DNA from 2 places in the Brevundimonas sp. EU05-FHT14B07 genome. Region 1 is predicted to be linked to the other one. Evidence: predicted binding sites of a transcription regulator. Region 1 holds the regulator's gene; the other holds the start of a gene.
What was found. The regulator HrcA, encoded in region 1, represses chaperone genes, less so after heat shock. The targets are predictions, from matches to a motif close to GTTAGCANTCNNNNNNNNNGANTGCTAAC.
Positions count from the first base shown of each region.

Region 2: a site for HrcA is predicted at 2,468-2,496, ahead of groES (co-chaperone GroES). Genes of this name have one in related genera too.

Region 1 covers NZ_JBYTCZ010000002.1:714,678-730,257, reverse strand. The annotation lists gene AC3WRC_RS07690 (WapI family immunity protein) at 1-354, shown strand, start outside; gene purH (bifunctional phosphoribosylaminoimidazolecarboxamide formyltransferase/IMP cyclohydrolase) at 418-2,022, shown strand; gene AC3WRC_RS07680 (dienelactone hydrolase family protein) at 2,187-3,086, shown strand; gene grpE (nucleotide exchange factor GrpE) at 3,088-3,675, opposite strand; gene hrcA (heat-inducible transcriptional repressor HrcA) at 3,720-4,814, opposite strand; gene rph (ribonuclease PH) at 4,881-5,606, shown strand; gene AC3WRC_RS07660 (hypothetical protein) at 5,671-6,132, shown strand; gene glmM (phosphoglucosamine mutase) at 6,129-7,475, opposite strand; gene glmS (glutamine--fructose-6-phosphate transaminase (isomerizing)) at 7,637-9,451, shown strand; gene AC3WRC_RS07645 (Crp/Fnr family transcriptional regulator) at 9,412-10,080, opposite strand; gene AC3WRC_RS07640 (Crp/Fnr family transcriptional regulator) at 10,133-10,876, opposite strand; gene AC3WRC_RS07635 (DUF6894 family protein) at 10,873-11,136, opposite strand; gene AC3WRC_RS07630 (phosphomannomutase/phosphoglucomutase) at 11,206-12,705, opposite strand; gene AC3WRC_RS07625 (glycosyltransferase family 4 protein) at 12,743-13,828, opposite strand; gene AC3WRC_RS07620 (AGE family epimerase/isomerase) at 13,956-15,580, opposite strand, start outside.
Region 2 covers NZ_JBYTCZ010000004.1:231,357-246,936, reverse strand. The annotation lists gene AC3WRC_RS11640 (glycosyltransferase family 2 protein) at 1-190, shown strand, start outside; gene groL (chaperonin GroEL) at 408-2,054, opposite strand; gene groES (co-chaperone GroES) at 2,108-2,395, opposite strand; gene AC3WRC_RS11625 (YMGG-like glycine zipper-containing protein) at 2,694-3,116, shown strand; gene pgi (glucose-6-phosphate isomerase) at 3,176-4,783, opposite strand; gene AC3WRC_RS11615 (hypothetical protein) at 4,883-5,359, shown strand; gene recQ (DNA helicase RecQ) at 5,366-7,207, opposite strand; gene AC3WRC_RS11605 (complex I NDUFA9 subunit family protein) at 7,329-8,306, opposite strand; gene AC3WRC_RS11600 (DUF488 domain-containing protein) at 8,422-8,853, shown strand; gene AC3WRC_RS11595 (M1 family metallopeptidase) at 8,856-10,808, opposite strand; gene AC3WRC_RS11590 (multidrug effflux MFS transporter) at 10,871-12,121, opposite strand; gene AC3WRC_RS11585 (AMP nucleosidase) at 12,250-13,695, shown strand; gene AC3WRC_RS11580 (metallophosphoesterase family protein) at 13,849-14,700, opposite strand; gene AC3WRC_RS11575 (diacylglycerol/lipid kinase family protein) at 14,700-15,580, opposite strand, start outside.

The DNA.
Region 1 (15,580 bases):
ATCAACATTCATGCCCACATAGAAGCACCCGGATCTCGCATAGACATTCAGGGCCCTGGGATACGAAGCGACGAAATCTTGTCATTTCGCGACGAACTTGCAGAATTGAATCTTCAGCTGGAAGGCGTCGCTCACCTTTGCTGTCTTGAGCCATACATTGACGCCAAGATCACTTGCGGTGCTTTGGGTCACTTGATCGTGGTCATCGAAGCGACCCCCGATCCAATGATGCAAACTCATCGGTTCACTCTCGAACTTGACCAGAGCTATCTCCCACCATTGATAGCCCAGTGTGGCCAAATACTGAGAGATTCCCAGTCAAAGGAAACAGCAAGGCTTGAAGGCAAGGGATGACGCACAGGCGCCCCGGTGCTAGACGCCGCGCCATCCTCCCCCAGCCTTTACGGACGCCGCCTCATGCCCGCCGCTCCCGACTTTCCGCCCGCGCCCGATCAGGTGAAGCCGAAACGCGCTCTGATCTCCCTGTCCGACAAGGCGGGGCTGGAGGAGGCGGCCCGCACCCTGCACGATCTGGGCGTCGAACTGGTCTCGACCGGCGGCACGCGCGCGGCGATCAAGAAACTCGGCCTGCCGGTCAAGGACGTGGCCGATCTGACGGGCTTCCCCGAGATGATGGACGGCCGGGTCAAGACCCTGCACCCCATCGTTCACGGCGGTCTGCTGGGCGTGCGCGATGCGGCCGACCACGCCCAGGCCATGACCGACCACGGCATCGGCGCCATCGATATCGTCTGGATCGATCTCTATCCGTTCGAAAGCACCGTCGCGGCGGGCGGATCTTTCGAGGCGGCGGTCGAGAACATCGACATCGGCGGCCCGGCCATGATCCGCTCCGGCTCCAAGAACCACGGCTATGTCGCCGTCGCCGTCGACGGCGAGAGCATCGGCCTGATCCTGTCGGCGCTGAAGGCCGAGGGTTCGACCGATCTCAGCCTTCGCAAACGCCTGGCCGCCCGCGCCTTCGCCCGCACCGCCGCCTATGACGCCGCCGTCTCGGGCTGGTTCGCAAGCCAGGTCGAGGATGCCGCGCCGGCCCGCAAGTCCATCGCGGGCTCCTTGGCCCAGACCCTGCGCTATGGCGAAAACCCACACCAGACGGGCGCCTTCTACCGCACCGGCGAGCGCCGTCCGGGCGTGGCCTATGCCGAACAGGTTCAGGGCAAGGAACTGGGGTACAACAACATCGCCGACGCCGACGCCGCCTATGAGTTGGTCGCGGAGTTCGAACAGCCGGCCGTGGTCATCGTCAAACACGCCAATCCGTGCGGCGTCGCGGTGGGCAAGGACCTGTCGGAGGCCTACGCCCGCGCGCTGGAATGCGACGCCGTCTCGGCCTTCGGCGGCGTCATCGCGGTCAATCGCCCACTGAACGGCGACGACGCCCGCGCCATCACCGGCATCTTCACCGAGGTCGTCATCGCCCCCGGCGCCGACGACGAGGCCAAGGCCGTCTTCGCGGCCAAGAAGAACCTGCGCCTGCTGATCACGGACGGCCTGCCTGACCCCCACGGCGCGGGCGAGGTGTTCCGTTCGGTCGCCGGAGGCTTCCTGGTTCAGTCGCGGGATCGCAGCCTGATCAAGCCGGCGGACCTGAAGATCGTCACCAAGCGCCAGCCGACCCCGACCGAGATCCAGGACATGCTGTTCGCCTTCACCGTGGCCAAGCACGTCAAGTCCAACGCCATCGTCTACGCCAAGGACGGCCAGACCGCCGGCATCGGCGCCGGCCAGATGAACCGTCGCGACAGCGCCCGCATCGCCGCTATTCGCGCCAAGGAGGCTGGTGAAGCCAAGGGGCTGACTCAGTCGCTGGCCGAGGGTTCGGCCTGTGCGTCCGAAGCCTTCTTCCCCTTCGCCGACGGTCTCTTGGAAGCCGTCGCGGCCGGCGCCACGGCGGTGATCCAGCCGGGCGGCTCGATGCGCGACGCCGAGGTCATCGCCGCCGCCGACGAAAAGGGCATCGCCATGGCCTTCACCGGGGTGCGGGTCTTCAGGCATTGATCTTGAGAAGAATGGCGCTAACGCTCGCGACGCGGTCGCTCGCTGCTTGAGCGCCCTTCTGTCCGTTGTAGAAGTCGTCGAGACTTCAACAGCGCGCCTTATCGTGACTGGACGGGCGTCGTTCGCCGTGATGCTCTGACCGCTTTCTCGCGTTGGAGCGTCCCATGACCGTCCTGATCCGTCCCGAAGGCCAGACCGCCGACGATCTGAAGCTAAGCCGACGAAGCCTGGGGGCGCTTGGGGGGCTTTTGTTCTCCGGCTATGCGGTCGCGGCGCTGGCGAAGGAGGCCAAGCCGATCACCACCGACGAGGCGGGTCTGGCCGCGGAGACCGTGACCTATGCCGCGCCGGACGGATTCCAGCTTCCGGCCTATGTGGCGCGGCCTGCGGGCGAGGGCCCCTTCCCGGTGGTCGTCGTGGTGTCCGAGATCTTCGGCGTCCATGAATATATCCGCGACATCTGCCGCCGCCTGGCCAAGCAGGGCTATGCCGCCATCGCGCCCGCCTTCTTCAATCGGGTCGAGGATCCTGCGCCCCTGTCGGACATGCAGCGGATCATGCAGATCGTCGGCGCCGCGAACTATGAGCAGGTGATGGGCGACCTGTCGGCGACGCTGGAGTGGGCCAGCCAGCAGTCGTGGTCCAAGGACGGCAAGGTCGGCATCACTGGCTACTGCTGGGGCGGCAAGGTGGTGTGGCAGGCGGCGGCGCGCTTCGCCGCCATCGGCGCGGGCGTGGCTTGGTACGGCCGTTTGGCGCCTGCTGCAGACGCCACGCCGGTTCAAATCTCATCGGGCCAACCTTGGCCGGTCGACATCGCCGACGACCTTAAGGCGCCCGTGCTCGGCCTGTATGGCGGCAAGGATCAGGGCATTCCATTGGCCAGCGTCGAGCGGATGCGCGAGGCCCTGGCGCGCGCCGGCCAGACCGGCAGCCAGATCAACATCTATCCCGACGCCCAGCACGGCTTCCATGCCGACTACCGCGCCAGCTATTCGGAGGCGGACGCCAAGGACGGCTGGTCCAAGCTGCTGGCGACATTCGATAAAGCGTTAAAAGCCTAGATCAGGCCTTGCCGTCGAAGGCCTGACCGTCGGCGGCGGGGGCGGCGCCATAGGGGTTGGGAGCCTGGGCGCCGGATGCCTTGGCGGCGACGACGACCATTGCGGGGCGCACGGTGCGGCCGAACAGTTCAAAACCGGACTGCATGGTCTGGATCACCGATCCACCGGGCACGGTCTCGGACGGCTGTTCCATCATCGCCTGGTGGAGATGCGGGTTGAAGGCCTCGCCGGCCTGGGGCGCGACGCGCTTCAGGCCGTTGGCGTCGAAGGCTTGCAGCAGGGCCTTTTGCGTCAGTTCCAACCCGGTCACCAGACCGGCGGTCGCGCCCTCGGCGTCCTTGGGCGCGGCCATCAGGGCGCGTTCCAGGTTGTCGGCGACGCCCAGCAGGTCCTTGGCGAAGCGCTGGATGGCGAAGGCGCGGGCGTCGTTCTGCTGCGTCTCCGAACGGCGCTTCAGATTCTCCATCTCGGCGGCGACGCGCAGGGCGCGGTCCTTCCATTCGTCACGCTCGGCGATCACGGCGTCCAGCGGCGCCAGATCGTCTGACGGATGGGCGTCCAGGCCGTGTTCGGCGTTGGTTTCGGCCATGTCGGCGTCCACGGCGTTCAGTTCATCGTTAAGGGGCTTGTCGCTCACTTGTCGTTCCCGTCCAGCATCCGGCCCAGCACCCGGGCGGTATAGTCCACCAACGGAATGACACGGGCGTAGTTCAGTCTTGCGGGGCCTATGACGCCGATGGCGCCCAGAACCCGCTGTCGGCCGCTCATATAGGGCGCCGCGATCACGGCGGAACCCGAAAGTGAAAACAACCGTGTCTCGGCGCCGATGAAAATGCGTACCCCTTGCGCCGCATCGACGCCGTCCAGCAGGCCGATCAGCTGTTCCTTCTGCTCCAGATCATCGAAAAGGACGCGGACCCGCTCCAGATCGGCCAGGCCCTCCCGGTCCTGAAGCAGGTTAGCGCGGCCGCGGACGATCAGGGCGCGCTCGCGATCCTGGCCGCCGGACCAGGCGGCAAAACCGTCTTCGACCAGGCGGGCGGCGGTCTGGTCCAGTTCACGCCGTGCGATTTCCAACTCCTGGGTCATCTCTCGCTTGGCGTCGGCGAAGGGGCGACCGCGCAGGCGGGCGTTCAGGAAGTTGGAGGCCTCGACCAGGGTCGAAGGCGTGACGCCGGCCGACAGGGTCATGATGCGGTTTTCGACCGTGCCGTCGTCAGCGACGATGACGACCAGGGCCTGATCGCCGCCCAGGGCGACGAACTCGACATGTTTGACGCCGGAATCACGGACCGGGCTCGATACGACGCCCGCGCCGCCGGCCAGGCCAGACAGCAGGTTCGAGGCCTCGTCCAAGGCGGACTCGAAGTTCCGGCCGCGCCCGGCGAGCCGCCCGTCGATCTCGCGACGCTCTTCCTTGGTCAGGTCGCCGACTTCCAGCAGGCCGTCGACGAACAGGCGCAGGCCCGCATGGGTCGGGATGCGGCCGGCCGAGGTGTGGGGCGCCGCCAGCAGACCCGCGAGGGTCAGATCCTGCATGGTGTTGCGGATCGAGGCAGGCGACAGGGCGATGCCGCCCAGCGACAGGGTCCGCGACCCGACCGGCTCGCCGGTCTCCAGATAGCTTTCCACGATGCGACGGAAGATGTCGCGCGCCCGCGCATCCAGCCCCGCCAGACCCGCGAGGGACTGGCCGGCGTCGAACGGCGGGTTTTTCGGGGCATACAGGCTCACGGTTTCAGGATAAGCACCGCCGCCACAGCTTCCAAGGTCAGACTTCCAAGGATCCCTCCCATGCGCCATTCGCAACGCACCGACGACCAACTGCGTCCCGTGACCATCGAGACCGGCGTCAATCGCTATGCCGAGGGCTCCTGCCTGATCAGCTTCGGCAACACCAAGGTGCTGGTGACCGCCTCGATCGAGGACAAGGTGCCGGGCTGGATGCGGAACTCGGGTCAGGGATGGGTGACCGCTGAATACGGCATGCTGCCCCGCGCCACCCACACACGCGGGCGTCGTGAAGCCGCCGCCGGCAAACAGTCGGGCCGCACGCAAGAGATTCAGCGGTTGATCGGCCGCTCCCTGCGCGCCGTGGTGGACCTGAAGGCCTTGGGCGAACGTCAGGTGCTGATCGACTGCGACGTTATCCAGGCCGACGGCGGCACCCGCACGGCGTCGATCACCGGCGCCTGGGTCGCCATGAGCTTGGCGCTGAACTATCTGCGTGACGAGGGCGTGCTTAAGGCCGACCCGATCACGGATCAGGTGGCGGCCGTGTCGTGCGGCGTGTGCGACGGCGTGCCGGTGCTGGACCTGGATTACGAAGAGGATTCCGAAGCCGAGGCGGATTCGAACTTCGTGCTGACCGGCTCGGGCCAGATCGTCGAGGTCCAGGCCACCGGCGAGAAGCGCGGCTTCTCGCGCGCCGAGTTCGATCGGCTCTTCTCGCTAGCCGAGATCGGCTGCACCGAACTGTTCGCCCTGCAGAAAGCGGCCCTGGCGGCGGTGAAGCGATAGGGGGTTTCACCTCGCGGCGCGGACGGGCATCTTCGTCCGGTCAGTCCTGACCGGAGACAAGTCGATGCGTCGATCCCCCTGGCTTTCGATGGCCGCCTGCGTTCTGTTGATGGCCGGATGTCAGCGCGCTGATCCAGTCGATCAGCCTGCGTCCGGAGACACTGCGGGAAGCAGCAACGTCATCGACGCGGTCCCACTGGCGCCCGACGCCCCGCCGCCTGCCCCGCCCGCCAAGCCGGCGGCTGCGGAGAAGGAAGCGACCAAACCGGCCGAGGACGTCGAGGCCAGCATTCCCGAGGGTCCCGACATGCCCGCTCAGCCGGTTCCGGTCAGCGAGGTCCCCTGCCGCGAAGCCATCGGCGCCGCCGCCTCGGCCCGGCTGGTCGAGCGCTGCATCCAAGTCAGCCCGGCGACCCGCCCGCCCTGCAACGCCGCCAACCCCTGCGATCTGATCCAGGGGGAGATCGACCGGTCCTGCAAACTGTGGGAACGCGACGGCGACCCTCCGGCGGCGTGTAAGCCCTAGGCTGAGCGCACCGCGCCCGCCACATCGGCCACCACCCGCTTCACCAGCGCTTCGTCGTCGCCCTCGGCCATGACGCGGATCAGCTTTTCCGTGCCCGAAGGACGCACCAGCAGCCGTCCCTGACCGCTCAGGGCCGCTTCGGCCTCGGCGATGGCGGCCTTGACCGTGTCGATCTCCAGCGGCTTGTCGGCGGTGAAGCGGACGTTTTCCAGCTTTTGGGGCACGGGCTCGAACTGGCGGGCCAGTTCGCTCATCGGCTTACCGGATTCGACCAAGACGGCCAGCACCTGCAGCGCCGCCATCAGGCCGTCGCCGGTGGTGGCGTGGTCGTGCAGGATGATGTGGCCCGACTGTTCGCCGCCGATGTTGAAGCCGCCTTCGCGCATCCTTTCCATGACATAGCGGTCGCCGACCTTGGTCCGCTCCAGCGTCAGGCCTTGGGACTTCAGTCTTCGCTCCAGCCCCAGGTTGGACATGACGGTTGCCACCACGCCCCCGCCGGTCAGGAGGCCGCGCCTGGCCCAGTCCAGCCCGACCAGGGCCATGATCTGATCGCCGTCCACGACCCGGCCTGTCTCATCGCAGATGATCAGCCGGTCGGCGTCACCGTCCAGGGCGATGCCGATATCGGCGCGGTAGCGTTTGACTGCATCGGCCAGGGTCGCCGGATGGGTCGAGCCGCACTCGGCGTTGATGTTTGTTCCGTTGGGGGTCACGCCGACGGGGAACACCTCGGCTCCCAGTTCGAACAGGGTGGTCGGCGCGACCTTGTAGCCGGCGCCGTTGGCGCAATCGACGGCGATGCGCAGCCCTTGCAGCGTCAGCCGCTTGGGGAAGGCCTGTTTGGCGATCTCGATATAGCGGGCCTGAGCGTCATCGATGCGTTTGACCCGGCCCAGCTTGTTCGACGGCGCCAGGCCCTGGTCGAGACCCTGGTCCATCATGGCCTCGATCTTCAGCTCGATCTCGTCCGACAGCTTGTAACCGTCCGGCCCGAACAGCTTGATCCCGTTGTCGGCATAGTCGTTGTGCGAGGCCGAGATCATCACGCCCAGATCGGCCCGCATCGAGCGGGTCAACATGGCCACGCCCGGCGTCGGCACGGGCCCGAAGGTGCGCACGTCCATTCCGACCGATGCAAACCCGGCTACCAGGGCCGGCTCGATCGTATAGCCGGACAGACGGGTGTCCTTGCCGATCACCACCAGATGGCGGCGGTCGTCGTCGGTGCGGAACAGCTTTCCGGCGGCCAGACCGACGCGCAGCGCGACCTCGGCCGTCATCGGATAGGTGTTGGCGCGCCCGCGAATGCCGTCGGTGCCGAAATATTTTCTGTCGCCCAAGGCTTGGTCCTTTGTTTCGGGTAACGTTCCGAAACCCCTTTTTTGATGCGGCCCGCCTTAAGATTGCATAGACGGCCGGTGGGGCTTGATGTGTGGCTTAGCCCCGGATCGCCGCCAGTGCAAAGCGGCGCCCTCTTCCTGACTTCTCGGAGCCTTCGCTTATGTGCGGCATCATCGGCGTCACCGGCAACGGACCTGTCGTTCCCCGGCTGATCGAAAGCCTGAAACGGCTGGAGTACCGCGGCTATGACTCGGCCGGCGTCGCGGCCGTGGTCGATGGCGCGGTCGAGCGTCGTCGCGCCAAAGGCAAGATCCGCAATCTGGAAGCCGTTCTGGTTGAGGAGCCGATGGCGGCGACGGTCGGCATCGGCCATACCCGCTGGGCCACGCACGGCGCGCCGACGACGGAGAACGCCCACCCGCACAAGGCCGGTCGCGTCACCCTGGTCCACAACGGCATCATCGAGAACTTCGCCGAACTGAAGGCCGAGTTGGCCGCCGAGGGCCATGTTTTCGAAAGCCAGACCGACACCGAGGTCATCGCCCACCTGCTGGACGCCGAACTGAACACCGGGCGGGCTCCGCTTGACGCGTTCAAGATCACCCTGGACCGCCTGACCGGCGCCTATGCGCTGGCGGTGCTGATCGACGGCACGGACGACCTGATCCTGGGCGCACGGCGCGGCAGCCCGCTGGTGGTCGGCTGGGGCGAGGACGAGATGTATCTGGGCTCCGACGCCCTGGCCGTCGGCCCGTTCACCCAGAAGATTTCCTATCTGGAAGAGGGCGATTACGTCGCCGTGACCAAGTCCGGCGCCCAGATGTTCGACGTGACCGGAAAGCCGGTCGATCGGGCAGTGGTCCAGGTCTCGGCCTCCTCGGCCATGGTCGAGAAGGGCGAATATCGCCACTTCATGGAAAAGGAGATTCATGAACAGCCCGACAGCGTCCAGCACACCCTGTCGGAATACCTCGACCTGGTGACCGGCAAGGCGAAGACGAATACCGTCGATTTCGCCGCCATCGACCGCATCCAGATCGTGGCGTGCGGCACCGCCTTCTACGCCGGTCAGATCGGCCGCTACGCCTTCGAGAAACTGGCGGGCCTGCCCTGCGACGTCGAGATCGCGTCCGAGTTCCGCTACCGCTCGCCGGCCGTGTCGCAAAAGACCCTGGCGGTCGCCGTCAGCCAGTCCGGCGAGACCGCCGACACCCTGGCCAGCCTGACCTGGTGCAAGGCGCAAGGGTTGAACACCGCCGCCGTCGTCAACGTCCATTCGTCGTCCATGGCGCGCGAAGCCGCCGTGCTGTGGCCCACTCATGCCGGGCCGGAAATCGGCGTCGCCTCGACCAAGGCCTTCACCGCCCAGGTCGCGGCTCTGCTGGCCCTGGCCGTGGCGGCCGGGGTCGCGCGCGGCCGGATCGATGCTGCGACCGAGGCCGAACTGGTCAAGGCCCTGTTCGAAAGCCCGCGCCTGATCGCCGAGGCTCTGACCATGGGCGACAGCATCCGCGCCGTCGTTCAGGATCTGGCCAAGGCCGACGACGTCCTGTTCCTGGGGCGTGGGGCCATGTTCCCGCTGGCCATGGAAGGGGCGCTGAAGCTGAAGGAGATCAGCTACATTCACGCCGAGGGATACGCCGCCGGCGAGCTTAAGCACGGCCCCATCGCCCTGATCGACGAGGAGACCCCGACCATCGCCTTGGCCCCGCTGGACGATGTGTTCGAAAAGACCGCTTCCAACCTGCAGGAAGTCGCCGCGCGCGGCGGGCCGGTCATCATGATCGCGCCGGAAAAGGCGCCCGACCTGCACGGCGCCGGCATCCGCCGCATCCATGCCCCGGACTGTCACCCCCTGATTGCGCCCCTGGTCTATGCCGTGCCGGTGCAGCTGCTGGCCTATTACACCGCCGTTCAGAAGGGCACCGACGTTGATCAGCCCCGCAACCTGGCCAAGTCCGTCACGGTCGAATAGGCCTCGTCGGTCATTCGGCGCAGGGCGACCACATCGATGATCTGGATCGCGCCGCGCCGCAGCCGCACGGCGCCGGCGGCGCACAGTTCGGTGCAGGCGGTCGATATGCTGGCGCGTCGCACAGCCATCAGATGCGACAGCTCGGTTTGACGCAGAGCAAGGACGTCGCCTCCCTGTCGGTCGTGAACGTCGAGCAATAGGGCGGCTAGGCGTTGGCTGACTTTTAATGTGGCGTGGCGCGAAAGCTCCGCCTGAAGGGCGATGTTGCGACGGCGAAGATCAATCAGCGCCATCTCGACCAGACTGTCGCGATCGATCTTTTGCGCCAGCTTGCGAGCGGAGACGGTCAGGTATCGTCCGGCCGTCAACCAAACGGCCGACTCTGGCCCACCCCCGCCCAATACGGCGTCGAAGTTGATCACGTCGTCGCTGGACGCCAGCCCATGCGACAGAGTGCCGTCGAGCCCGATCCGCGCCAGGACGCCTGACAAAATCAGCGTGACGACAGCTTCGCCATGCTGTGTGGTTGAGGTTCGTGCGCCAGCCTCGGCGAAGAAAGCATCGCCTTCGTCCAGGCCCTGAACTGCAAGGGCAGACAACAGGGCGTGCGCGAGGTTTGACTGAGACATGCCCCGTCTAGACGGCCGATCGCCGTTCGGTGCGATAACATGCGTTAAGTGATCAGACGGGCTCGGATTGCAGGCGCAAATAGGTGGGGTCGAACTCGGCGATCTCGGCCAAGCGACGCCAGTCGAGAATATCGATGCGCCCGCCCGCCCAAGCGACGACCCCCTCGCTGCGAAGCTCGGAAATCAGGCGGCTGACATGGACGGTCGAGAGGCCCAGCGCATCACCCAAGGTCGTTTGCGTCAGCGGGAGTTCGAAGGTCAAATCACCTGTTTGGCCGACGGCCTGGAGGCGCAGGTAAAGCTCGCATACCAGATGCGCCAGATGGCCCAGGCCGCTGCGCCGGCCCATGGCCACCAGCCACTGTCGATGGATGGCGGCGTCGATGATGGTGTCCAGCCAAAGCAGTCGGCCCAGGTGTGGATGTCGTTCGGTGATGTCGATCAAGCCGCTGTGTGGCGCCTCTGCGATCATACAGTCGGTGAGGGCGACGACGCCGTGATCCATCTGCTTCATCAACAGGCTGTGCAGGTCGATGAAGTCGCCGGACACATTGATCTCGGTGATCTGACGCGACCCGTCCTCCAGCGTGGAATACCGCGCGGAAAAGCCGGAAATCAGAAGGGTGCTGTGTAGCGGGCGCGTGTGCTCGCGCACGATGTCGAATCCGGCGGAGACGGTTTTGGGCGCATCGAGGACAGCGGTTAACGCCTCGATCTCCTCGGCATTGAGCCGGTCCCGAAGCGACAACTTGTCGACCAGCGTGGTGATCTTTGAGACGCCGCCAGGCTTGGTCATCCCGCGTCCCCCGTCAATGTCCAGCCCTCGGGCGCCTGATCGGATGCGCACGCCGTGACGCTGACGACCGTCTGACCCTCGGTGTCCGTGACGATGACGCTGAAGGCGCGGGTCGTCCAAAACGACGCGCCCCGGTAGCGAAGGATTTCGCCCAGCACGGCGACGGCTTCCTCGCGCGCCGCATCAACGCTCCTCAGTTCCTCGCCCTGATCGTCGCGGATGCAATCTCCGTTCTGGGTATGGAAAAAGTAACGCGGCAATCTTCCCTCCTGGCCTCAGCCGAAAGGGAAGCGGTCACGGGCGCGATTGGTTCAGTCCGCTGTGATCTTTCAGATTTCCTGATTGAAGGCGCCGATTTCAGGATAGGCGGCCAGGCGCGGTTTGATCTCCTTGCGGAACAGGTCGCGCATATCGTCTTCGGACCGCATGCTCTCGACTACCACGACCAACTCCGGCTTGTTGGACGAGGCGCGGACCAGGACCCATGAGCCGTCGTCCAAGTGCACGCGCACGCCGTTGACGGTGATGGCCTCGACGATCTTGCGGCCCAGGATTTCGCCGCCGGCTGCGGCCAGATCGGAGTATTCCTTCACGATCCGCTCCAGCACGTCGTACTTCAACTCGTCGTCGCAGTGGGGCGACATGGTCAGGCTGGTCCAGGCGTCCGGCAGGGCGGTCTTCAGTTCACTGAGTTTCTTGTCCGGATTGCGATCCAGCATGGCCAGCACGGCCCCTGCCGCGACCAGACCGTCGTCGTAGCCGTGGCCAAGATCGCCGGCCATGAAGAAGTGGCCCGACTTCTCAAATCCGGCCAGGGCGCCCAGTTCAGCGGTCTTGCGCTTGATGTAGGAGTGGCCCGTTTTCCAATAGACGACCTCGGCGCCATTCGCCTTCAGGATTTCGTCGGTCTTGTAGAGGCCGGTCGACTTCACATCGACCACAAAGGTGCTGTCCGGATAGACCTTGGACAGGTCGCGGGCCAGCATCAGGCCGATCTTGTCGGCGAAGATTTCCTCGCCCGTGTCGTCCACCACGCCGCAGCGGTCTCCGTCGCCGTCGAAGCCAAGGGCCAGATCGGCCCCCGTTTCTCGCACCCGCTGGGCCATCTGCACCAGCATGGCGTGATCTTCCGGGTTCGGATTGTATTTCGGGAAGGTGTAGTCGAGGTCGGTGTCCATCTCGATCACCTCGACGCCCATCCGGCGCAGGGCGTCAGGAGCGAAGGCGCCGGCGGTGCCGTTTCCGCAGGCGCAAACCACCTTCAGCGGACGCTTGATCTGCACCTTTGAGGCCACGTCGGCGACATAGGTTTCGCGGAAGTCATCGACGCGCACCAGCTTGCCGCCGGGGCGGGCCACGCCTTCACCGTTGAGAACGATTTCTTTCAGCCGGCCCATTTCCTCGGGGCCGAAGGTCAACGGCTTGTTGGCGCCCATCTTCACGCCGGTCCAGCCATTCTCGTTGTGGCTGGCCGTCACCATGGCGACGCAGGGCGCGTCCAGTTCGAATTGGCCGAAATAGGCCATGGGCGACAAGGCCAGGCCCACGTCCAGAACCTCCATCCCGCCTTCCAGCAGCCCGAGGATCAGGGCCTGTTTGACGCTGAGGCTATAGCCGCGGAAGTCATGGCCGGTAACGATCTTCGGCGCGACGCCGATCTCGTGGACATAGGTGGCCAGGCCAAGGCCCAGAGCCTGAATGCCGAGAAGGTTGATCTCTTTCTCCAGGATCCAGCGTGCGTCGTATTCGCGGAAGCCTGTCGGCTTGACCAAGGCCTGGGTTTCGTAAGCAGCCGTGTTCGGCTTTAGGTCCTGACGGGGTTTCATCATGGCTTGTCCTTTGGGGGCGGCTCGACTGGCCCGTCGATCAGGCGGCGGCGCGTTTGCGAATACGGGCGATACGCCGCAGGCGACGCCAGAAACGGCCGCGCTCGGGTTCGGGATAGGGTTGCAGGTTCTCGACGAACTGCTCGGCCGAAGCGCGCCAGCTGAACTTTTCTGCATAGGCGCGCACAGCCTTGCGATCCAGTCCAAGGCACTGCAGGCAGGCGCTCTTGAGGTCTTTGTCGATTGCGCCGGCGTTCGATCCCGGAATGATGTCTATCGGGCCGTGAGCCGGATAGGCGGCGACCGGCGTCCCGGCCGCCATAGCTTCGAGGATCACCAGACCGAAGGTGTCTGTCCAGCTGGGGAAGACGAAAACGTCGGCGTCGCGGAAACAGCGGGCCAGGTCGTCGCCGAACTTGGCGCCGAGGAATTTGGCGTCCGAATACTTTTCTTCGAGCTCGGCGCGGGCCGGGCCATCGCCCACGACGATCTTGGTGCCGGGCAGGTCGAGTTGCAGGAAGGCCTCGATATTCTTCTCGACCGCTACACGCCCGACGTTCAGGAAGAAGGGTCGCGGCCAGTCTTTGCCGCCAAGCTCGTCGTAGATGCGCTCCAGGTCGGGATTGAACACCTCCGTGTCCACGCCCCGCGACCAGGGGGAGACGTTCTTGAACCCATGCTCGACCAGTTCGTCGCGCAGGGTCGGCGTCGCCACCATCAGCCGTCCGGACGGCTTGTGGAACCATTTCATATAGGCGTAGCCGACCTGGACCGGGATCGGAAAACGGGCCGAGACATATTCGGGGAATTTGGTGTGATAGCTGGTCGTAAACGGCAGCTTCCACTCCACGCAGATGCGGCGCGTGGCGATGCCGATTGGTCCCTCGGTGGCGATGTGGACGGCCTCGGGTTCGAAGGCCCGCAGCATCTCGCGGATCTCTTCTTCCGCTCCCAGCGCTAGCCGGATTTCCGGATAGGTGGGGCAGGGGATGGTCTTGAACAGGCTGGGCTCGATGACCTCGACCTCATGACCCATGCCGCGGCATTCCGCGACCGTGCGCGTCAGGGTGCGGACGACGCCGTTGACCTGAGGTTCCCAGGCGTCGGTGGCCAGAACGATGCGCATTGAGGCGGGCGGACCCTGAGCCGTTGAGTAAGGGGCGAACTTCTAGACGGTTAGAATGACGAAGGCGAGACGGCCGCGGTTGTTTGGCGAAGCTCGATAAGAGTCATCGCTTCAACAGCGGTATGGCTCAGGCCAGTTCGATCTCTGAAGTTTGAGTGAGGCTCAGTTCGGTCAAAGTCTGTCTGAGCTGACCGTAAGCCGCCATGATGTGGTAGAACGAGCTGGCCGGAGCGGGTTCGTCGATGAACTCGCCGTCCTCGAGCAGCTTGTCGCGCCAAAGGCCTTGTGGCGTCAGATAGAGCCATAGGGCCTGCTGGGCCGCAGCGGCCTGTTCCAGGCAGGCCTTGCGTTTTTTGTCGTCGCCGAGAGACGCCAGGATCAGCGACGCCTTCAGCCATTCCGTCTGGGGCCAAAGCCGCGAGCGCGCGCTTCGAACGCCGCCGTCGATGGTCATCGCATCGATGGCGACGCCGCGCTTCGAATCGATTCCTTTCAATCCGGCTTGATACAGACGCCAGGCGTCGGTCAAGGCGCCGTCATCCTGGCGCTTGCGACCATATCGCGCCAAAAGCCATGCCCATTCGAACTGATGGCCGGGCTCGACCAAGGCGCCGTCCTTGCCTGGGGCAGGCGACCAGTCTTCCTGGAAGAACTCGCGCAGACAGCCGGTCTCGGTGTCGATGAAACGCGTGCGGGCCAGATTGACGATCTGGTCGGAAAGCCTCGACCAGGCCGGGTCTCCGCCGGCCTCTTCCCAGGCCAGAGCCGCTTCCAGAAGATGCATGTGGGCGTTGGACTGATAGGGATGATCGCCGGCCTCCTTCAGTCCGCCCTGGGCGTCGGCGCTTTCGAGCAGAAGATCCCGGACAGCAGCCGCCTGTTTCTCCAGATCGGCGTCGCCCTTCGCATCGGCGATGACGGCCAGGGCGAATATCAAGAAGGCCTGGTCGTAGACCATCGCCGTTTCGTCCAGCGAGGCGCCGTCCGCATTCAGCAAAGTGCGCATGCGGCCGTCGGACCTAAGCGAAACGGCGTTCAGGCGGTCGAGACCCTTTGCAGTCACGGTGCGCCAAGAGCCTTCCCAGCCTTGTCGTCCAGCCTCGGCATAGACCTGCAACTGACGGGCCTGGACGCGAGCGCGGCGGGAGGTGGCGATCCTGCGGCCATCGAGGGCCAGCACCTCTTCGAAGCCGCCGTTCTCGTCCTGCCCCAGACTAGACCAGACCGGCAGAGCAGCCTGTCTCAGCCAGGCGGTCAGTCGCGCGGCGCCGACCTTGAGAGGCTCCCTGGGGGCGGGCGCAGGAAAATCGAGATGCTGCGGCGACAGCTTTCGCAGTCTTTCGACCACCTTCTTGACGTCTTGGCTCTTCTTCAGGTCCGTCACCAGAACGGCGTCGCGTTCGACGACGATGCCGATATCCCTCAGCCCGATAGCCGCCACCATGACGCCGTCACAGGCGCGGATCAGGCAGTTCTCGGAGTCCTCCAGAACGTGTAGGCCGACATCGCCTGCGCCGGAAGCGTGAACGGAATCCCAGGCGCCGAGATCCGACCATTCGAAGCGAACCGGCAGGACGGACGCACGCGTCGTCTTTTCCATGACGGCGTAATCGATGGAGATTTTGGGCGCGGACATGAACCCCGACCCCAGCGTCAGACAGGCGCCGTCGATCGCCGCGTGATCCACGGCCGACTGGACGGCCTCAGCCACGGCTGGCGCGCGCTCTGCGATTTCGGCGCCCAGCACATCTG
Region 2 (15,580 bases), on a different contig from region 1:
CTACCTGCCGGCCTTGATGATCCGTGAAGGGTTCAAGAACCAGTACCTCGATGTGGACCACCGCCACCGCGAGGTCGGTCGGTCGAAATACACCAACTGGGGCCGCCTGCGCGCGTCGGTCTCGGATCTGCTGGGCGTCATGTGGCTGAAGACGCGGTCCCGTAAGCCGGGCGCGATTTCGGAGTTCTAGAACGCTGTCTCCTCCCCACCTCGTGGGGAGGTGGCGCGATGCCTCTTGCCGTCGTGACGGAGGGGCTGGCGCCGCATCTCCGACATCGGTGGGACTTCAAGAGCCCCTCCACCCCGCTACGCGCGGTCCCCCTCCCCGCTTCGCAGGGAGGAGACATGAAAAAGGGCGGGGTCTTGCGGCCCCGCCCTTCTGCATTTCAGCGTCGGTCAGCTTGGACTTAGAAGTCCATGCCGCCCATGCCGCCCATGCCGCCCATGTCGGGGGCCGAGGCGCCGCCCGACTTCTTGGGGGCGTCGGCGACGGCGGCTTCCGTCGTGATCAGGATGCCGGCCACCGAAGCGGCGTCTTGCAGGGCCGTGCGGACGACCTTGGCCGGGTCGATGACGCCCATCTGAACCAGGTCGCCGTACTCTTCGGTCTGGGCGTTGAAGCCGAACGAAGCGTCGCCGTTTTCCAGCACCTTGCCGACCACGATCGAGCCTTCGACGCCGGAGTTTTCGGCGATCTGACGGATCGGAGCCTGCAGGGCGCGACGGATGATCGCGATGCCGGCGTTCTGGTCGGCGTTGTCGCCCTTGACGTCGGCCAGGATCTTGGAGGCCTTCAGCAGGGCGATGCCGCCGCCCGGAACGATGCCTTCGTCAGCCGCGGCGCGCGTGGCGTTCAGGGCGTCGTCGACGCGGTCCTTCTTTTCCTTCACTTCGACTTCGGTCGAACCGCCGACGCGGAGAACCGCGACGCCGCCGGCCAGCTTGGCCAGACGTTCCTGCAGCTTTTCCTTGTCGTAGTCGGAGGTGGTGTCTTCGATCTGGCGCTTGATCTGGGCCACGCGGGCTTCGATCTCGTCCTTGCCGCCGACGCCTTCGACGATGGTGGTGTCGTCCTTGGTGATCGTGACCTTCTTGGCCTTGCCGAGCATGTCGATGGTGACGCTCTCAAGCTTGATGCCCAGGTCTTCCGAGATGACCTGGCCGCCCGTCAGGATGGCGATGTCTTCCAGCATGGCCTTGCGGCGATCGCCGAAGCCCGGAGCCTTGACGGCGGCGACGCGCAGGCCGCCACGCAGCTTGTTGACGACCAGGGTCGCCAGGGCTTCGCCTTCGATGTCCTCGGCGATGATCAGCAGCGGACGGCCCGACTGCACCACGGCTTCCAGGATCGGCAGCATGGCTTGCAGCGAGGTCAGCTTCTTCTCGAACAGCAGGATGAGCGGCTCTTCGAGTTGGGCCTCCATCTTGTCGGCGTTGGTGATGAAGTAAGGCGACAGGTAGCCGCGGTCGAACTGCATACCTTCGACGACGTCGACGGTGGTGTCGGCGGTCTTGGCTTCCTCGACGGTAATGACGCCTTCGTTGCCGACCTTGGCCATCGCCTGGGCGATCAGCTCACCGATTTCCGAGTCGCCGTTGGCCGAGATGGTGCCGACCTGAGCGATTTCCGAGTTGTTGGAGACCGGCTTGGAGTTCGACTTGATCTCTTCCAGCACCAGGGCGACGGCCTTGTCGATGCCGCGCTTCAGATCCATCGGATTCATGCCGGCGGCGACGGCCTTCAGGCCCTCTTGCACGATGGCTTGAGCCAGAACGGTTGCGGTGGTGGTGCCGTCGCCCGCCTTGTCGTTCGTTTTCGAAGCGACTTCGCGGATCATCTGGGCGCCCATGTTCTCGAAGGCGTCTTCCAGCTCGATCTCTTTGGCGACCGACACGCCGTCCTTGGTCGAGCGCGGAGCGCCGAAGGATTTCTGGATCACGACGTTGCGGCCCTTGGGACCCAGCGTCACCTTGACGGCGTTGGCGAGCACATTGACGCCGCGCAGCATCTTGTCGCGCGCGTCGGTGTTGAAGTGTACGATTTTAGCGGCCATGCGGGCAGCTCCTATCTATATGGATTAATTGAAGAACGTCGGACGTCGGGTGCTTAGGACAGCACGCCCAGGACGTCGGATTCCTTCATGATGATCAGGTCTTCGCCGTCGATCTTCACTTCCGTGCCCGACCATTTGCCGAACAGGATGCGGTCGCCGGCCTTCAGCTCCAGAGCATTGACCTTGCCGGTGTCGTCGCGGGCGCCAGGGCCGACAGAGACGACTTCGCCTTCCTGCGGCTTTTCCTTGGCGGTGTCGGGGATGATGATGCCACCCTTGGTCTTGGATTCTTCTTCAACGCGCTTGACCAGCACGCGGTCGCCGAGCGGACGGAACGCCATCGGACTTCTCCCTGTAAAACCCCCGGATCGGGGCGTTTTTGAAACGGTGTGCGGCGCTATCGCGATCGCCGTTTTGGCAGCCGACCAGCGAGAGTGCTAACGCGAGCGGGAGTTAGGCAGAGGCATCGTCATCGTCAAGCGGCGGCGGTGGATCGCCGCGCGAATTCTCTGTGACAAATGAACCGAAAATGAATGCCGACCTCCGGGGTCGTTCAAACTGGGAGCGATAGAAAGGCCTCAACGCTGGATGCCTTCCCGCCCCGGAAACGCAGATCGGCAAGCCAACAAGGAGACCAAAATGTCCAAGCTGCTGAAGATCACTGCGGTCGCCGCCGCCCCTGTTGTGGCCCTGAGCCTGATGGCCGCTCCGGCTTCCGCCCAATCGCGCGATCGCGACAACACCGGCCGCAACGCCCTGATCGGCGCCGCTGTCGGCGGCCTGGCCGGCGCCATCTATGGCAACGGCGACGGCAGCTACATCGCGGGCGGCGCGCTTGCCGGCGCGGCGTTGGGCGCGGTGGCCTCCAACCGCGGCTCGGGCTGCGAATACTACCGCGGCGGCCAATGCTACCGTAACCAAGGCCATTGGGAGCGCGAGCACGGCATCGACCGCAGCCGCTCGGGCTACGACTACCGCTACGACGGCCGCCGTTACGACTCGCGCTATGACCGCCGCGACTATCGCAATGATCGCGACTACCGCTACGACCGCCGCTGGTAAGCGTTTGACAGTTTAGATGACTGGAAGGGCCCGTCCGGCAAGGACGGGCCCTTTTCGCGTCAGCCCATCAGGCGGCGCATCAGGGCCGAAGTGGACGGATCGAGGTCCGCCGAGGGGCCGCCAGCGTCCACGTCCTTCAGGATCGCCTTGGCCAGGACCTTGCCCAGTTCGACGCCCCATTGGTCGAAGCTGTTGATGTCCCAGATCACGCCCTCGACGAAGGTCTTGTGCTCATAGAGGGCCAGGAGCGCGCCCAGGGTCTCGGGCGTCAGACGATCCATGACGATGGATGTCGAAGGCCGGTTGCCGGTGAAGGTGCGGTGGGACGCCAGGCGTGTCGCCTCCTCTTCCGACAATCCTTGCGCCAGACCTTCGGCCTTGGCGGCCTCGGTCGTCTTGCCCAGCATCAGTGCCTGGCCCTGAGCGAGTGCATTCGACCACAGCGGCGATTCCGGCGCGTCGGCATGCGTCTTCGCCACGATCACGAACTCGGCCGGCACGACCTCCGGCCCTTGGTGGATCTGCTGGAAGAAGGCGTGCTGGCCGTTGGTGCCCGGCTCGCCGAAGACCACGGGGCAGGTCTGACGCGTCACCGGCGTGCCGTCGCGATGCACCCGCTTGCCGTTCGACTCCATCTCCAGCTGCTGCAGGAAGGACGGCAGGCGGCGCAGGGCGTGGGCGTAGGGGGCGACGGTGCGGGCGGGCCGGTTCAGGCCATCGACGTTGAACACCTGGGCCAGGGCCAGCAGGATCGGCGCGTTCTGCTCCATCGGGGCCGAGACGAAATGGTCGTCCATGGCCGCCGCCCCGCCCAGCATGGCCTCGAATACGTCCCAGCCCAGGGCGATGCCGCACGACAGGCTGACCGCCGACCACAGCGAATACCGCCCGCCGACCCAGTCCCGGAAGGCGAAGGTGCGGCCGCAGCCGAAGGCCGCCGCCTTCTCCGGCGCCGCCGTCACCCCGATGAAGTGTTTGGTCATCCCCTCGGCCGGCAACGACGCCGCCAGCCAGGCCTTGGCCGCCTCGGCGTTAGCCAGGGTCTCCTGCGTCGTGAAGGTCTTGGACACGACCACCACCAGCGTCGTCTCGGGATCCAGTCCTGTAAGGGCCTCGGCCATGTCGCGCGGGTCGATATTGGCGACGAACCGCAGGTCGATGGCCGGATCCAGCGGACGCAGCGCATCCCACACCACGCGCGGCCCTAGGTCCGACCCGCCGATGCCGACATGGACGATGGCCTCGAACTTGCGCCCCGTCGCGCCCGCCTCGGCGCCCGACCGTACTGCATCGGCATAGGCCTTCATGTCCGCCCGCACGGCGTCCACCTCGGCCGAGACCGGCTCGCCCAGGGCCTTGAAGTCAGCGCCCGGCGCGGCGCGCAGAGCCGGATGCAGGACCGCCCGCCCTTCCGTCAGATTGACGGCCTCGCCGGCAAACAGGGCCGCGCGACGTCCCTCCACGTCGCTGGCGCGCGCCAGATTCAGACAGGCGTCAAAGGCGGCCTTGGTCCAGCTTTGTTTCGACAGGTCCAGATAGAGCCCCGCCGCCTCGACCGACATCCGCGCCAGCCGGTCGGGATCGGCGGCGAACTGATCCACGATCTGCGCGGTGGCGGCCTCGGCGGCGGCTTGGTCGAAGGCGGTCCAGGCGGCGTCGCGGGTCATCGTCGTCTCCATCGGGAATGACAGGGTAAACACTCGTTTACGGCTGGGGCGTATTCAGGTTCAACGTCCCAGCGGACGCTGAAACAGGAAGTCACCTCCATGTCCTGCGGCCTTGCTCTCACGATCGCCCTGGCGATGTCCAATCCCTCGGTGGCCCTGGCCGCCGAACAGCCGGCCGCCGCGCCCGGTGCGCCGATCTCGGTGGCGGGCGAGCCGCTGTTCGCCGACATCATCTCGCGCTCGGCCAGCCTGAAGGCCGTGGTCGACGGCTGGGCCGCCGCCAAGGCCGCCGACGACGCCGCCTTCTTCACCAGCCAGGCCTTCACCGGCTTCAAGGCCCAGGCGGAACAGTTGGCAGCTCTGGACATGCAGGGCCACCTGATCCTGAAGGAACGCGGCACCGACGGCGATCTGAAATGCATCCTGCGCGGCATTTCCGAGGACATGCCCAAGAAGGTTCAGGCCGTTCAGGCCGCCGCTAACCCGGCAGAACGCGCCACGGCCCTGTCGGAACTGTCCTATCTGCTGAACGACAACGTCGAAGTCATCACCGCCCCGCCCAAGCCGGAAGTCTGACGCCTTCTAGAGAGCGGCCAGCGCCTCCAGCACGCCCTTGCCGTAGCGATCCAGCTTGGACTGACCGACGCCGGAAATGGCGCCTAGACTGTTCAGGTCGCCCGGCTCGGCGTGGGCGATCTCCAGCAGCGTCCGGTCCTGGAAAATGACATAGGGCGGGACGTGCTGTTCCGAGGCGCGGTCGCGGCGCCAGGCGCGCAAGGCCTCGAACCGAGCGCGCACATCGGCGTCCATCGTCTCCAGCGCCGCATTGCGCCCTTCGCCCGATCGGTCACGACGACGCGGGGCGGTATCCGCCCTCAGAGGCGCGCGACGCACCTCGATCTGGCGCTCGCCGCGATAGACGGCGCGCACCGCTTCGGGATCGCCCAGCCCGACCAGCGGCTTGCCGTCGTTGGGATCCTCGGCCAGCAGACCTTCGAACAGCAAATGATCGACGATCTCGCGCCAGCTGTTCAGCGAAATCTCGCGCCCGATGCCCCAGGTGGACAGTTGCTGCTCCCACGGCTGCACGTCCTTGGTGCGGGCGGTCAGGTGATCGACGACGCGATTGCGCCCGAACCGGCCGCCCAAGCGCTGCACCGCCGCCAGCGCCTTCTGGGCCGGGACAGTCGCGTCATAGAGCTGGGGCGGGTCGCCGCAGATGTCGCAGACGCCGCAAGGCTGGGCGTCATGCTCGCCGAAATATCGCCGCACGGCCTGGGCCCGACAGACGGCGCCGTCCAGCATGGCGAACAGCTGGCGGGTTTTGCGCACCTGAACCGATTTGACCTCCTCGGCCATCGGGCGGCTGTCCAGCCGACGCAAGGACCAGGCGATGTCGGACGGCCCATACAGGGTGATGCCCTCGGCTGGCTCGCCGTCGCGCCCGCCCCGGCCGATCTCCTGCCAATAGGCCTCCAGACTGCCCGGCGGATCGGCGTGAATGACGAAGCGCACGTCGGCCTTGTCGACGCCCATGCCGAAGGCGATGGTCGCGACCATGACGGCGCCCTCCTCGGCCAGGAAGCGTTCCAGCCGGCGGTCGCGCTCTTTCGTGTCCATGCCGGCGTGATAGGCGATGGCGTTGGTCCCGGCGTCGCGCAGGGCCTGGGCCACGCGGTCGCAACCGTCGCGGCTGCCGCAATAGACGACGCCCGACTTGCCCCGCCGTTCGCGCACGAGTTCGATGACCCGCGCATCGGTCTTGGCCCGAGACGCGCTCTCCTTGCGCTCAGCCGAAAGTTGCAGGTTCGGACGCGCGAAACTGTCGACGAAGACCGTCGCCTCTTCCAGCCGCAGCGAGCGCAAGATGTCGTCACGGGTGCGGGCGTCGGCGGTGGCGGTGACGGCGATGCGCGGCACATCGGGAAACCGCTCGGCCAGCAGACCCAGGTTGCGATAGTCGGGGCGGAAGTCGTGGCCCCATTGCGAGACGCAGTGCGCCTCGTCGATGGCGATCAGGCTGAGCGGCAGTTCCGCCAGCCGGTCCATCATGGCGCCCGCCGCCAGGCCTTCGGGCGAGACATAGAGCAGGTCCAGTTCCCCCGACCGCGCCGCCGCCCAGATGGCCGAGCGCTCGTCCAGCGACACCCCGGAATCCAGCCGCGCCGCCGCGACGCCCTGCTGCTTCAACGCCTCGACCTGATCGGTCATCAGGGCGATCAGCGGCGACACCACCAGCCCCAGTCCGGGGCGCAGGATGGCCGGGATCTGATAGCATACGCTCTTGCCGCCGCCGGTCGGCAGGACCGCCAGCACATCGCCGCCCGACAGGATCTGCTCGACCACCCGCCCTTGCAGCCCCCGGAAGTCGGCGTGACCCCAGACGCGCGCCAACAACGCCCGCGCGTCGTTCAGGTCAGGCATATCGGTCGAGGAAAACTGGGGGCGCGTGGCCGGCATCCTTAAGCTGTGCACTCCTTGTTCCCGAACAGAAGGCGCCGCCGGCCGCGATGGCGACCGGCGACGACGTCATAGGGGGAAGGGTTTAGTGGGCGGGCGCTTCGGCGAACTGGCCGCCGACGCGGTAGCGCCACAGATAGGACGGGGCGATCGCCGCCATGCCGGCCGGATGGTCGATGCCCAGATCGCTGAGGCCGAGCGCATCGGCGGCGACCACATTGTCCTTCTCTAGCATCAGCACCTGATCGCGCGTCAGCGGCGGGGTCAGGCCGACGAACCGGCTCAGTTGCAGCAGCGAGCCCAGGGGCTTGGCGACGACGAAGGGCACGGGGACCAGCATCCGGTGGCGGCCCGTCTCGCGACGCACCAGCTCCAGCACTTCCCGGAAGGTGTAGAGGCTCGGCCCGCCCAGTTCATAGGTGCGGCCGGCGGCATCCGCGCGGGTCACGCCGCGCGCGATGGCCTCGGCGACATCGCCAACATAGACCGGCTGGAACCGGGTCTCGCCGCCGCCGATCAGCGGCAGGGCCGGCGCCATCGTCGCCATGGCGGCGAAGCGATTGAGGAAGCTGTCGCCCGCGCCGAACACCAGCGACGGACGCAGGATCACCGCGTCCGGATAGACGGCGCGAACGGCCGCCTCGGCCTGGGCCTTGGTGCGACCATAGGCCGAAGGGCTGGCGGCGTCGGCGCCGATCGCCGAGATCTGGACTAGGCGCTCAACACCCGCCGCCTTGGCGGCCTCGGCGATGGTCTTGGCCGCCTCGGTGTGGACGGCGTCGAAGCCGCGCTTGCCGCCTGCGTCATGCAGCACGCCGACCAGATTGACGACGGCATCCGCGCCGCGCACGGCCTGCGCCACATCCGCCGGATTGGTGATGTCGCAGCGCATGAACTGGATCTGGCCGGGATCGCCCAGCGGCTGGATTTCGATCGCCAGGACCGGGTTTCGCACGGCGACCCGAATGCGCCAGCCGCGACGCGCCAGGGCGCGCACCGCCTGCGACCCGATAAAGCCCGAACCTCCGAAGAGGGTCACGACGCCAGGGGCGAGGTCAGCCATAGGGAAAGCTCCAGTCGAAATCCGTGTCGGCGGGATAGACGATAGGGCGCCGCACCGCAACGCGGGCCTTCACGGTCACGCTGGCGTTCGACGCGCGGCCGCCCATCTGAGGCGGATGAAGCTTTTCACTATTGGCTACGAGGGTGCGACCCAGGCCGACGTCATCGCGCGCCTTAAGACGGCCGGCGTGCAAACCCTGGTCGATGTCCGCGCGGTCGCCGCATCCCGCCGCGCCGGCTTTTCCAAGACGATCCTGGGCGAGAGCCTGAAAGCCGAAGGGATCGACTATGTCCATCTGCGCGGGCTGGGCACACCCAAGGCGGGACGTGACGCGGCGCGCAAGGGCCGTGTCGACGAGATGCGCGTCATCTTCGCCGATCACTTAGCCGAACCCCAGGCGCAGATCGAGTATGAGCGGCTGAAGGCGCTGGCGGCCGACAAACCCGTCGCCTTGCTGTGCTTCGAGGCCGACCACGCCGGCTGCCACCGCGCCGTCCTGGCGGAACGACTGGCGGAGGAAACCGGCGTGGCGGTCGTGGATCTCTAGCCTTAAGGCCGTCCGACCAACTGATCGACCGAACCGCTGGTGACCGGGTGATAGAGCGGCCGGGCCTCGGCGTAGATGCGACGGGCGTTAGCGCGGCCCCAGTCGCCCTCGTTCCACAGGGTCTGGAACAGCGGCAGGACGAACTTGCGACGACCCTGGCTGGTCAGGAACTTCTCGGCCGTGGCGACCGACGGCTGATAGCGATGGGCCAGGGCGATCTGCAGCCAGGCGAAGGTCAGTTCGGCGTTGCCTTCGTTCGCCAGGTTCAGCGTGCGCTCCAGATCGGCCAGTTGCGCGCTCGTCAGCCAGTCGGCGCCTGTCCGCAGACCCTCGGGACGCCAGCCCAGGAAGCGCTGGCGCTGCTGGGTGTTCCAGTCCGCCCACGGAATGGCCGAGGCCGGCCCCTTGTCCTTGAAGAAGGCGACGGCGGCCGCATCCACCGGCTCGAAGGCATGGGACACCGGCGCGACGGCGTTGGACGGCAGGCCGGGCTGATAGACCCAGGCGTCCATCTGCAGCTGGCTTTCCAGCGCCGCGTCGCCCTTGATCAGGTTGTCGCGGATGTCTTGCAGGAACATGGCCGTGGTCATCGGACGATAGGCGTTGCGGTCGAAATAGCCGCGCAGCCACGCGTCGAACCGATCCCGTCCGACGGTGCGTTCGATGGTCCGCAGGAACAGGGCGCCCTTCTCATAGGCGATATCGTTCATGCCGTCGTCGGGATCGCGGCCCTTCAGGTCCAGATGCAGCCGGGTGTCCGCCGCCGGCAGGGACTTCAGCGTGTCCTGAAGGCTGTCCCAGCCCAGCACCTGCTCCTGCATGGCGCGGTCATGGCCATAGACCGACTCCATGATCCGGTTCTCGAAGTAGACGGTGAAGCCCTCGTTCAGCCAGAAGTCGTTCCAGGTCGCATTGGTGACCAGATTGCCCGACCAGGAGTGCGCCAGTTCGTGCGCGACCAGCGACACCAGCGAGCGATCGCCGGCGATGATGGTCGGCGTGGCGAAGGTCAGTTTCGGGTTTTCCATCCCGCCGAACGGGAAGGAGGGCGGCAGGACCAAGAGGTCGTAGCGGCCCCAGCGATAGGGGCCGTACAGCTTCTCGGCCGCCGTGACCATCTGGGCGGTCGGTTCCAGCTCCCATTGGGCGGCGCGCAGGCGGCTGGGCTCGGTCCAGACCCCGGTGCGGCCGTCGAACGGCGCAAAGGCGATGTCGCCGACGCCCAGCGCGATCAGATAGGGCGGGATCGGATTGTCCATCCGGAATCGCCAGGTCTTCATCCCGTTTGCGGCCCGCTCGCCGTTGGGCGTCAGATGATCGGCGCTCATGACCACCGTCAGGTCTTCGGGCGCGGTGATGCGGGCCGAATAGGTCTGGCGGATGCCGGGGCTGTCCTGGGTCGGCACCCAGGTGCGGGTCAGGATGGCCTGGCCCTGGCTGAACAGATAGGGCTTCTGTCCGCCGGCCGTCTGGCTGGGGCTCAGCCATTGCAGCGCCGCCGCATTCGGGCGGGTCGAATAGCGGATGCTGATCTTGCGTCGCTCATTGGCGGCGAAGGCCGGGAAATAGACCGTCAGCGGCTGGCCCAGAACGGCGTCATTGTCGCCGACGACATAGCGCAGCGGCTGACCCGCCGCGTCGCGCACGTCCTGAATGTCCAGGTCGCGGATATCCAGCACGATCTCGTTGGCGCCCGGGATCGCCAGGATGTCCAGGGTCGCCGTGCCCGCCAGGGTCTTGGCGTTGAAGTCGGCGGTCAGATCCAAGGCGACATCGACGACGCGGGCGATTTCGGGCCGGGCGTGGGTGTGGACGTCCACCGCTTCGGGACCGGGCGCCGGAGCGATGGCGGGCGGGGTCATGGCCGACCCTCCCGTCGTGGTGGAGCAGGCGCTCAGACCCATGGCGGCGGCCAAGGCGAGGGCGGAGACGAGACCGAGCGCTTTGCGCGTCATCGAGGTTTTCCTGGGCTGATCTTGACGATTGGCCCGGAGAACGCGCGGAAACGCGAAAAAGATCAAGCCTTGGCGACGACCGGCGCGTGATGGGCCCGGAACAGCCGTCCCCGCTCGGCGAACAGCACCCAGCCCAGGGCGATCAGGCCGAAGACCGTGAAGCCGACCGACATCGGAATGGTCGTGCCATTGAACTGTTGGCCCACCGCAAAGCCCAGCAGCGAGCCGACGATGGTGGAGATGAAGCCCTGGATCGAGGCCGCCGTGCCCGCGATCTTGCCCATCGTCTCCATGGCCATCGATCCGAAATTGCCCGCGATCAGGCCAAAACAGAACATGGTCAGTGTCTGCAGCACCGCAAAGGTCCAGATCGATTCATGACCGCTGATCGCCACCACCGCATGGATGGCGGCGATGCTGGTGAAGCCGATCAGAGCGGTGTGCGAAATCTTGCGCGAACCCAGCTTGACCACCAGCCGCGCATTGACGATCGAGGCCACGGCGATGCCGCCCGCGATCAGCGCGAACACCGCCGGAAACGCCGCCTCGGCGTGAAAGACGTCGGCGAAAATCTGCTGCGACGAGTTGATGAAGCCGAACAGGGCCCCGGTGATCGCCGTCATGGCCAGGGTGTAGCCGACGGCCGTACGATCGGTCAGGGCGATCTTGTAGGCCGCGGTCAGCCGCTTGACCTGGATCGGCAGCCGATCCTCGGGCTTCAGCGTCTCGGGCAGACGCAAGCTGGCCCAGACGATCAGGCCAACGCCGATCAGGCCCAGCCCGGCGAAGATCCAGCGCCACGGCCCGACCAGCATGATCATCTGACCCAGCGACGGCGCCAGGATCGGCACGCCCAGGAAGACCAGGAAGCTGAACGACATGACCCGCGCCATGGTGCGCCCTTCGTAACGGTCGCGCACGATGGAGACGGCCAGCACGCGGGTGCAGGCGCTGCCCAGACCCTGGCCGACGCGGGCCATGATCAGCGTCTCGAAGGTCGGCGCCAGGGTCGCCAGCAGGCTGAACATCACATAGACGCCGACGCCGAACAGCAGGACAGGCTTTCGCCCGAACCGATCCGCCAACGGGCCGTAGAACAGCTGCGCCCCGCCGAAGCCCAGCAGATAGGCCGTCACCACCCATTGTCGGTCGTTGTCGGTCGCCACGTTCAGGTCGGCGCCGATGTGCGGCAGGGCCGGCAGCATGGAATCGATCGCCAGCGCATTCAGCGCCATCATCAGGGCGATGAGGCAGACGAACTCGACGAAGCCGAGCTCCTTCTTGGCGGGCGCTGACGCAAGGGAAGAAGACATCCGGGCGAGATGCGCCGTCACGCCCCGATCCGCAACCGCACGCCCGTCATAAATTGCTGCAATGCAGCGAAATCGGGTTTGAACGGGCGGCGCCTCGCCAAAGCCGCGAAGCTTCGCTAGAGGAAGTCATGACAGAACAGATGACAGCACAGGCGGCGCTGGACCGCCTCGAAACCCTCTACACCCAATCCGTGACCAACCTGCGCGACGCCGTGCGGGATTTCGTCAATACCGGCGCGCGGCCCGATCCGGTCAAACGCGCCGAAGGGGTGTTCGCCTATCCCGAACTTCGCATCCGCTGGGACGGGGATCGCCCCCAGGACCTGGAGCCGCGCGCCTACGCCCGGCTGTCGAGACAGGGCAGCTATTCGACCACGATCACGCGGCCCGACCTTTTCCGCCCCTATCTGACCGAACAGCTCGGCCTGCTGGAGCAGGAATATAACGCGACCTTCGAAGTTGGCCTGTCTCGCCAGGAGATCCCCTTCCCCTATGTGACCGACGGGCTTGAGGTCGCGCTGGACCGGTCGATGACGGCGGCTCTTGCGCGCTGGTTCCCCACTACGGACCTGGCCCATATCGGCGACGAGATCGCCGACGGCCTGTTCGAAATGGGCGGCGACTTCCCCCTGTCGCACTTCGACGGCCTACGGACCGACTTCTCGCTGGCGCGGCTGAAACACTACACCGGCACGCCGGTGGACGACGTTCAGTCCTATGTCCTGTTCACAAACTACAATCGCTACGTCGATGAGTTCGTGCGCTGGGCCATCGAGCAACTTCGGACGCCCGGCTCGCCGTATCAGACCCTATCCTGCGCCGGCGGCGTGGTGATCACGCGCGACACGCCCAACCCCGAGGCGGCGATCAGCGACACGGCCTGGAAGAAGCACCAGATGCCGGCCTATCACCTGACCGCGCCGGGCCATAAGGGCGTGACCCTGGTCAACATCGGCGTCGGCCCGTCCAACGCCAAGACGATCACGGATCACCTTGCCGTCACCCGTCCGCACGTCTGGCTGATGATCGGTCACTGCGGCGGCCTGCGCGCCAGCCAGACCATCGGCGACTACGTCCTGGCTCACGCCTATCTGCGCGACGATCACGTGCTGGACGCGGTGCTGCCGCCCGACATTCCGATCCCCTCGATCGCCGAGGTTCAGCGCGCGCTCTATGACGCCACAAAGTCGGTCAGCGGCATGCCGGGCGACGAGGTCAAACTTCGCCTGCGCACCGGCACCGTCGTGACCACCGACGACCGGAACTGGGAGCTGCGCTATTCCAAGTCGGCCCTGCGCTTCAACCAGTCCAGAGCCGTCGCCATCGACATGGAAAGCGCCACCATCGCGGCCCAGGGCTATCGCTTCCGCGTCCCCTACGGGACGCTGCTTTGCGTGTCGGACAAGCCGCTGCACGGCGAGATCAAACTGCCGGGTCAGGCCAACCGCTTCTACGAAGGCTCGATCTCCGAACACCTGCAGATCGGCATCCAGGCGGTCGATCTGATGCGCAGCGAAGGCTCCAAGCTGCACTCGCGCAAACTGCGCGCCTTCGACGAGCCGCCGTTCCGGTAGGTGAGAAAGTCTCCTCCCCACTTGTGGGGAGGGGGACCGCGTAGCGGTGCAGGGGTTGTTGAAATCCCACCAGCGCCTATAGCGCGGCAAAAACCCCTCCGTCTCTCCGCTACGCTTCGAGCCACCTCCCCATGAAATGGGGAGGAGACAGGGTCAGACCGCCGCCTTCTCCAGGGCGCCCGGCTCGACCGGGCTGGGCGCGGTGGTCGCCTTGCGGGTATCCTGACGGCGCGGCAGTCGCCACACCTGGTGCGAGCGATAGCTGGTTCCATCCCAGGCCAGGGCCGTCACCGTTATGGTCTTGGCGTCCCAGTCGATCTGATTGAAGCCGGGCGGCGCGCCGCGCTCGCGGTGCGACAGCGTCCCGCAGCCGACGGCGTAGGAGCAACGATCCGCCAGCGGGATCGGCATGGCGAACGGCACATGGACGTGGCCGGTCATGATCAGATCGACGCCTGCCTCGGCGAAGATCAGGGCCGCCTCGTCGCCGCGCTTGACGTCCCCGGTCATCGGCGTGCCGACCATCTCGATCAGCGGATGGTGGCAGGCCAGGATCCGCAGCGCGCCGATCGGCGCCTGACGCAGGGCCTCGGCCGCACGCCGCGTCTGGTCCAGATCGATGACGCCCTTCGACCAGTTGGGCCGCGCCTGCCAGCCGCGCGCGGTGACGACGCCGCGCACCATGATTGCATCGCTGCAGAACTGCCCGTCGTGGGCCGGAAAGCCGGTCGCCGTCTCGAACGCGCGCCAAGGATGGAAAACCCGCGCAATGGCGTCCCAGTAGGGCACGTCATGATTGCCGACGATGACGAAGCGTGGCTCTGGCATGGCCCGCATCCATTCCCCCGCGGCCGTGAACTCGTCGGGGAACCCCTTCTGGGTGATGTCGCCGGTGATCAGCACCAGATCGTTCGGCGTGGCGTGGGCGTAGTCCAGAGCCGCGGCGCAGGCGCGTTTGTGCTCGCAGCCGAAATGGACGTCGGAGAACTGAAGAACGCGTCCCACTAGATGCTGTCCTCGGCTGAGGGCGGTTTGGGCGCTAGCGCCTTGAAGGCCTTGGGCACGAAACGGATTACGGCCTCGGGCTTGAGCAGCAGCGGCTCGCCGTCGATCACGGCCGGAATTTTCGAGCGGGCGCGCACCTCGATCCGTTTCGCCGGGCGGGTCGAGACGGCCGGATCCTGGCGCCAATCGCTGAACAAGGCCGTCGCAGCCAGGCGGAAGGCCTGGGTCGTGTCGCTGGGGTCCATGGCGGCGGCCTCCAGTCCAATGGGATCCTCCATCGCCTTGGAGATCATCGGGCTAATCAGCACTAGCGCCTCGGTGCGGCGTTTCTCGCCGCCATCGAGAGTGAAGCGCAGACGGCCGGAGAAGGCGCGTTTCAGGGCGCGACGACCATATTGCCAGGCCAGCTTGATCTTGCCGGTCCGCATCGCCTCGCGCGCCGGGGCCCACAGCGCCGGCGATCCCAGAATGGCGGCGCAATAGAAGTATTCGCCCTGAACCTCGCCGCCCGATACGGCCTGAGGCTCGCCCTCCTCCAGCGCTCGCTTCAGCGCCAGCTTCCAGTCCGCGGTGCCATAAAGCGCCTTGGGCAACATGTTCATCGTACCGCCGGGCAGGGGCGCGATCATCGGACCGTCAGGCTTGGCCTTCGACGCCACCGAGCGCGCCGTGCCGTCGCCGGCCAGAACGAAGATCACGTCCGGCTTGGCGGCGAAGGCGTCGGCGATGATCTGGTCGAAGTTGCCCCCTTCAAACGACACGACCTCGGCCTTGAGGTCATACTGCGCCAACAGGGCTTCGGCCTCGCCGGCGGCGCGTGGCCCCACGCTTCCGGACAGCGGATTGACCAGCATCACGGCGTGCCGGATCTGGGCATGGG